Regions from separate parts of the Streptomyces sp. NPDC051018 genome, predicted to be linked through region 1. Evidence: riboswitches for the same ligand, from Rfam matches in the RefSeq annotation. Region 1 holds a riboswitch; the other holds the start of a gene.

What was found. A riboswitch is a leader RNA that binds a small molecule or an ion and turns the genes downstream of it on or off. The one in region 1 is predicted to bind cyclic di-AMP.
Region 2: linked by a shared signal. The riboswitch ahead of ACIBCM_RS32545 (NlpC/P60 family protein) and the one ahead of ACIBCM_RS28335 (M23 family metallopeptidase) in region 1 are both predicted to bind cyclic di-AMP.

Annotation. Positions count from the first base shown of each region.
Region 1 is NZ_JBITFN010000020.1:108,237-112,073, forward strand. Features, by position in the region: gene ACIBCM_RS28330 (M16 family metallopeptidase) at 1-1,282, shown strand, start outside; cyclic di-AMP (ydaO/yuaA leader) riboswitch at 1,510-1,705, shown strand; gene ACIBCM_RS28335 (M23 family metallopeptidase) at 1,718-2,494, shown strand; gene ACIBCM_RS28340 (HPr family phosphocarrier protein) at 3,000-3,281, opposite strand; gene ACIBCM_RS28345 (GNAT family N-acetyltransferase) at 3,495-3,837, shown strand, end outside.
Region 2 is NZ_JBITFN010000029.1:62,014-65,850, reverse strand. Features, by position in the region: gene ACIBCM_RS32555 (alpha/beta hydrolase) at 1-247, shown strand, start outside; gene ACIBCM_RS32550 (hypothetical protein) at 297-650, shown strand; gene ACIBCM_RS32545 (NlpC/P60 family protein) at 782-2,020, opposite strand; cyclic di-AMP (ydaO/yuaA leader) riboswitch at 2,022-2,189, opposite strand; gene pcrA (DNA helicase PcrA) at 2,840-3,837, shown strand, end outside.

The sequences.
Region 1 (3,837 bases):
GACCGTGCTGCGCTGTCACCGCCCCGGCCAGCAGGTCGTCGCGGTCGAGATCTCCCTCGACGCCCCGCTGGGCGCCGAGCCCGAGGGCCTGGACGGCGTCGCCACGATCATGGCGCGCGCCCTGTCCGAGGGCACCGACAAGCGCTCCGCCGAGGAGTTCGCCGCCGAGTTGGAGCGCTGCGGCGCCACGCTCGACGCCCACGCCGACCACCCGGGCGTGCGGGTCTCCCTGGAAGTTCCCGTCTCCCGGCTGCCCAAGGCGCTCGGGCTGCTCTCGGAGGCACTGCGCGCGCCCGCCTTCGCCGACGCCGAGGTCGAGCGGCTCGTACGCAACCGGCTGGACGAGATTCCGCACGAGACGGCCAACCCGGGCCGCCGCGCCGCCAAGGAGCTGTACCGCCAGCTGTTCCCGTCCTCGCTGCGGATGTCCCGTCCCCGTCAGGGGACGGAGGAGACCGTGGCCCGGATCGACTCCGCGGCCGTGCGGGCGTTCTTCGAGGCGCACGTCCGTCCGTCCACCGCCACCGCGGTCATCGTCGGCGACCTCACCGGGGTCGACCTCGACGCGGTGCTCGCCGAGACCCTCGGCGACTGGACCGGTGACACCGCCGAGCGCCGTACGGCACCGGTGATCACCGCGGACGACACCGGACGGGTGGTCATCGTGGACCGTCCGGGTGCGGTGCAGACCCAGCTGCTGATCGGCAGGATCGGCCCGGACCGCCACGACCGCGTCTGGCCCGCCCAGGTCCTCGGTACCTACTGCCTGGGCGGCACCCTCACCTCCCGGCTGGACCGGGTGCTGCGCGAGGAGAAGGGCTACACCTACGGCGTACGGGCCTTCGGCCAGGTCCTGTGCTCCGCTCCCGACGGGTCGGGGGCCGCGATGCTCGGCATCAGCGGTTCGGTGGACACACCGAACACCGGTCCGGCGCTGAAGGACCTCTGGCAGGTGCTGCGGACGCTCGCGGCCGAGGGCCTGACCGACGCCGAGCGCGATGTCGCCGTGCAGAACCTGGTGGGCGTCGCCCCGCTGCGGTACGAGATGGCGGCCTCCGTCGCCGGAACCCTCGCCGACCAGGTGGAGCAGCACCTTCCGGACGACTTCCAGGCGCAGTTGTACGTACGCCTCGCCCAGACCGGCACGGTGGAGGCGACGGCCGCGGCGGTCAGCGCGTTCCCGGAGGACCGGCTCGTGACCGTGCTCGTCGGTGACGCCTCGGAGATCGCCGAGCCGGTGAAGGAGCTGGGTATCGGCGAAGTGACGGTCGTCACGGGCTGATTGAGCCCACCCGCACTCCGCGGGCACGGGGGAGCCCCGGTGTCACGGGACACCGGGGCTCTCCCCTTGGCTCGTTCCCGGACCCGCTGAATGTCCGGATTGTTGGGAAGTCGGGTGACGCGTCCTGTGGTGTAAGCAACAAAATCGGCCGTCTGTTTGGTGATCGACAGCTCTCCGGCCTAGCGTCGTCCCGGCTGTTCGTCGGGAGTACGCCGCACCCGCGGCACGGACAGTCATCGCCGAATCCCCGTCAGGCGCGAGCCGGGGGAGCCGGGGACCCTCCCTCCTGCCGCGGTACGCGCCCGGAGGGGCAATCCCCACAGGGGTGAATCGGACCCCTTCGCATCCGTGCGGAGGAGCCCGTAGGAGACCTTCCTGCTCCGAACCCGTCAGCTAACCCGGTAGGCGAGAGGGAAGGAAAGGACAAGCCCCTTCATGGCGTTCACCCGCCCCGCCGGGAAACACCGCGGCCCGAGCCGGATGTCTCGCAAGAGCGCCGGCATCGCCGGAGTCGCGACCCTCGCCACCACCGGTGTCATCGGAACCCTCGCCGCACCGGCGTTCGCCGCCGACTCGGACTCCGAAGCCAAGCCCGCCGAGCCCGGCCTCAGCGCCGAGGACACCGGCGTCATCGAGGCCCTGGGTTCCGAGCGGATGGCCGACACGGTCGCCGACCAGGCCGTCGTCCAGCGCAAGGCGGCCGACGAGGCCACCGCCAGGGCGCTGGCCCAGGCCGAGGCCCGCGCGAAGGCCGCCCGTGAGGCCAAGGAGCGCGCCGCCCGCGAGGCCGAGCGCAAGCTCCTCAACACCTACCGGCTGCCCGTCGCCGGCTCGCATGTCTCCACGGCCTACCAGGCCAACAGTTCGCTGTGGTCCTCCGGCACCCACACGGGCGTCGACTTCCGCGCCCCCGCCGGTACCTCCGTGGTGTCCGTGGGCGCCGGAACCGTCGTCGAGGCGGGCTGGGGCGGTGCGTACGGCTACAACGTCGTGATCAAGATGCGCGACGGCTCGTACACCCAGTACGGCCATCTGTCGTCCATCAGCGTCTCGGTCGGCCGGCAGGTCATGCCGGGGGAGCGGATCGGGCTCGCGGGGTCGACCGGCAACTCCACCGGGCCGCACCTGCACTTCGAGGTCCGTACCGACGCCGAGTACGGGTCGGACATCAGCCCCATCGCCTATCTGCGCTCGCACGGCGTGAAGATCTGACCCGGGCGGACACCGTCCGCGCGGCGATCACCGTCACCGGGCCCCGGCGTTTGTGACGCCGGGGCCTTCGGCGTCGGTCGTGCCGGATGTTTTCCGTGGTGCTGTTCCCCGGGGTGCCTGGCCTTTCCCGGCGTCCCGGGCCGTGTCCGTGCCACCAGGGCAGTTTCCGTGCCATCCGGTCCGTTACCCGCGTGGTCGGGCCGTACCCCGTGTCGCCGGGCCGGACCACGGAAGCGATTTCGCGCGGTGGTGGCGCGTCATCCTGCCGGGGCGGCGCGACGGGAATCCCCCTGATGGCGACTGATACGGCGAGAGGCGCCGGTCCCGGGGTGCGGGACGGCGCCTGTGTGCTGTTTGTGGGGGCGGTGGGCCGACGAGCCGGACGGCCGTTCCGGACTCCCGGTTGCCCGGATGCTCCGTACGGCGTGTTCTGTGCGGTCTATCCGTGGACGTGGATGGATGTGGACGCGGCGCGCGGTGCCTGTGAGGTCTCCGCGCAGCGCCCTCAGACCGTCTCCGGCAGCTCTTCCAGTCCCTCGGCCACCAGCTTGGCCAGCCGGTCCAGGGCGATGTCCGCGCCGTCCGCTTCGGAGGCCAGCACGATCTCCTCGCCGCCCTGCGCGCCCAGGCCGAGGACGGCGAGCATCGAGGCCGCGTTCACCGGAGTGCCGTCGGACTTGGCGATCGTCACGGGAACACCGGACGCCGTGGCGGCACGGACGAAGATGGAGGCGGGGCGGGCGTGAAGGCCCTCGGCCCAGCCGACGTTGACGCGGCGCTCAGCCATGGTGTTGCCCTTCAAGTCATCATTGGTTGTCTAGACCAGTCTCTCACGGTGGGCCGCGAAGCCCGTACCGGCGGGTTTCCCGAGGTGGGACCCGTCGGCGCTCCCAGATTGCCGTGCCCGGAGACCGGCCGCGACCTGTGACATTGCCGCAGCGCCCGGTGACCATCCCGGAGAGCCCTCCACGAGGGGGGAGGGCGCCGTACGCTTTCTGCCATGCCGACGGAGTCCGATCACGCCTACCCCGACCACTGGGAAGCGGACGTGGTGCTGCGCGACGGCGCCACCGCGCGTATCAGGCCCATCACCGCCGACGACGCCGACCGTCTGGTCAGCTTCTACGAGAAGGTCTCGGACGAGTCGAAGTACTACCGCTTCTTCGCTCCCTACCCGCATCTGTCCCCCAAGGACGTGCACCGTTTCACCCATCACGACTATGTGGACCGGGTGGGACTCGCGGCCATGGCCGGCGGGGAGTTCATCGCGACCGTCCGCTACGAACGGATCGACGAGCGCGGGCGTCCGGCGAGCGAGCCCGCCGACGAGGCGGAGGTCGCCT
Region 2 (3,837 bases), on a different contig from region 1:
GAAGGCGCAGGTCCCGTATCTCTTCGAGTGGCTGACGCGGCGGATGGGCCTGGCGGACCGGGGCGGCGGGAGCGGGGCGCGGCGGACACCCGGGGGCGGCCCCGCCGATGTCCCGGGCGGCCTCCCGGACGCCGTTGCTCCGGGAAGGCCCACGGGCTCCGGGGCCTGGGCGCCGGTGGGGATCACGGGTTCCAGGGCCGATGTCCGGGGTGAGGGTCACGGGCTCCACGGCCGAGGTCCCGGCTGAGGGTCACCTGCCCTGAGAGGGGCGAAATGGGGAGGTTAGGCTCCGCCACATGGACGTACTCATCAATGTCTTCGTGGCCCTGCACATCATCGGCATCGCGGCCCTGCTGGGCGGCTTCCTCACCCAGATGAAGACGATGGGGCAGGGCACGGCCCGCTTCACCCCGGGCATGCTCCACGGCGCGCTGACGATGCTGGTCACGGGAGTGGCGCTGGTCGGGCTGAACCAGGCGGACGACCAGACGGTCAACAACGTCAAGATCGGCGTCAAGATGGCGGTGCTGGTGGTGATCCTGGGCCTGGTGTACGTCAAGCGGGACGAGGAAACGGTGGACAAGGCCCTGTTCGGCGCGGTCGGCGGCCTCACGATGGTGAACATCTTCATCGCGACCCTCTGGACCTGAGCCGCCCCGCCGCGGGCACGGCGAGGCGAGGGGCACGGACGTCCGCGGGCCTGCGCGGGCATACGCGGGTATCTACGGACGACGGTGTACGGGCGGATCCGACCGCGACCGGTCCCGGGCACGCGCCGGCGTCAGGCGGGGCGCACGCTGCTGTGGATCGGCATGGAGAAGATCGACTCCTCGCGGACCTTCGCGCCGGGTTTCGGCGCGTGGATCATCTTGCCGCCGCCCGTGTAGATACCGACATGGCTGGTGTCGTCGTAGAAGAAGACCAGGTCACCGGGGCGCAGATCCTTGGTCGCCACCCGGGTGCCGGTCTTCACCTGGTCCCAGGTGGTGCGCGGGAGGGTCACGCCCGCCGACTTCCAGGCCGCCTGTGTCAGCCCGGAGCAGTCGTACGAGCTGGGCCCGGCCGCGCCCCAGACGTACGGCTTGCCGAGCTGGGCGCGGGCGAAGGAGAGGACCTTGCCGGCCTTGGCGGTGGAGCTGCCGGAGCCCGGTCCCGGCCGTGACCCCTGGCCCGTACCCGAGCCGGATCCCGTACCGGAGCCGCTTCCCGTGCCGGAGCCCGTGCCGCTGCCGGGCTGCCCGCTCTGCTCGCGCTGCTTCTCCAGGCGCTTGCGCTCCTCCTGAGCCCGCTGCCGCTCCCGGGCCTCCTGCTCGGCCTTGGCCTCGGCCCGGCGGCGGGCCTCGGCCTCCTTCTCGCGCTCGATCGCCGCGAGCCGGGCCTTCTCCTCGGCCGTCAGCTTCGACAGCAGCGAGCGCGCCTCGGCCAGCTTCGCCTGCACCCGCTGCTTGCCGTTGCGCAGGGTCTCCTGCGACTCCGCGAGTGATTCCAGGCTCCGCGCGGCCCGCTCCCGCTGCTCGGCGGCCTCGGTCCGCTGGGTCTCGTAGTCGGCTATGACCTCGCGCTGACGGTCCGTCATCCGGTCCATCAAGTGGTTCTGGTCGAAGAACTGCTGCGGGCTGTCCGCGAACATCAGCGCGGCGGTCGGGCTGACCGCGCCCGTGCGGTACTGGGCCGCGGCGTAGGAGCCGAGTGTCCGGCGGGACTCGTTCAGTCTGTCCGCGCGCTTCGCCGTGTCGTCGAGCAGCCGGTCCACCTCGCGCCGCTTCTCGGCGGTCGCCTCCTTGGCCCTGTTGAACTCCTGGGTCGCGGTCCCCGCCTGCCGGTAGAGGTCGTCGACCTTCTTCTGCACCTCCTCGACGGAGGGCTTCGGCTCCGGCGCGTCCGGCGCGGCGGAGGCGTTCCCCGCCGACAGCAGACCGACGGACGCGAGTGCCGCGGAGGTGATACCGGCGGCCGTCAGGGGTTTCGAGGTGAGCGCGGTAAGACTGCGGGGCTTGCGATGCGACGCCAACGCCGGCATCTCCTTCTTCCGTTGACCGCCTACCGGGTTAGCTGTCGGGTTCGGGCGGAACGGAAGGTCGCCCTACGGACCAGTCATTTCAGGCCAGTCCGATTCACCCCGGTTGTGCATGGTGGGTCCCCGGTTTCGAACTTCCTTGGGGGAAGCCCGAATTCGACGTGGCCGCCCGCTTGGCGTGGATCGCCGTGGGGGTACGGGCCGCCTGATCGAGCACGCTAGCAACCGTGTGGCCGCGGTGAAGGCCGATGTTCGATATTCCCGATACTTTTCTGTGACCTTGGCGTCGAGGGTGCACGGGCGCGGGGACGCCCGGCCGATGACCGAAAGAGGTCGCCCGGCCACCCCGGGTGCGCGGGCGCGGGGGCTCCCGGAACCGTATCCGCGTGACGGCGGAGCCGCCCTCCGGGGACCCGGACGAGGACACGATCACCGCTGGTCACGGCCGTGGCGGTGGTGGTGGCAGCCGTGATGGCGGTCGTATCGCGGTGCCGGCCGCGGTATGCCCGTCGCGCCTCCCCGGAGCCGTCCCGCCCGGCACGCCTGCCCCGCCCGGAGGCGCCTCGCCCGGAGCCCGCCCGCCTTACCGGACCCGCGTCCCCCCGCCCGCCTCACCGGACCCGTCACCGGGGGCGGGGCCGTGCTCCACGAGGCCCGTGCCGGCGGCATGTCCGTATGCCCGTATCCGTACGGTCCCCGGGTGCGTACAGTACGCAACGACCGGGCCGTACCGGTGTGATCACCGTGTCCTGACGCCTCCCGGCGGCCCCGCGGCCGATGCGGCGGCGGGCTGTCAGTGCCGAGGCATAAACTCGGAGAGCGATGAGCAGCCTCTTTGACGAAGACTTCCTGGCGAACCTCCGGCGCACCCCGGAGGAGCCCCCGCCGCCGCCCGAGGACCACGAGGGTCCCGGGGGCCCGGCCCGGGAGGAGATTCCGGACGATCTCTTCCAGGGCGCGTTCGACGTACCCCCCGCCAGAGGCGCGTACCACCGCGACGGCGCGCCCCGGACGGTCGTGGACCCCGAAGCCCTGCTCGACGGGCTGAACGAACAGCAGCGCGCCGCCGTCGTGCACACCGGCTCCCCCCTGCTCATCGTCGCCGGGGCCGGATCCGGGAAGACCCGGGTGCTCACCCACCGGATCGCCCACCTCCTGGCGACCCGCAGCGTCCACCCCGGGCAGATACTGGCGATCACCTTCACCAACAAGGCCGCCGGTGAGATGAAGGAGCGCGTCGAGCAGCTCGTCGGCCCGCGCGCCAACGCGATGTGGGTCTCGACGTTCCACAGCGCCTGCGTCCGTATCCTGCGCCGCGAGTCCAAGAAGCTCGGCTTCACCTCGTCGTTCTCGATCTACGACGCGGCCGACTCCAAGCGGCTGATGGCCCTGGTCTGCCGTGATCTGGACCTGGATCCCAAGAAGTTCCCGCCCAAGTCCTTCAGCGCCCAGATCTCTAATCTGAAGAACGAGCTGATCGACGAGGAGAGTTACGCCGACCAGGCCGCCGGCTCCGGGGGCGGCTTCGAGAAGACGCTCGCCGAGGCGTACCGGATGTACCAGGCGCGGCTGCGTGAGGCCAACGCCCTGGACTTCGACGACATCATCATGACGACCGTCCATCTCCTCCAGGCGTTCCCGGACGTCGCCGAGCACTACCGGCGGCGCTTCCGTCATGTCCTCGTCGACGAGTACCAGGACACCAACCACGCCCAGTACACCCTCGTACGCGAACTGGTGGGCACCGGATACGAGGATCTGCCGCCCGCCGAGCTGTGTGTCGTCGGCGACGCCGACCAGTCGATCTACGCCTTCCGCGG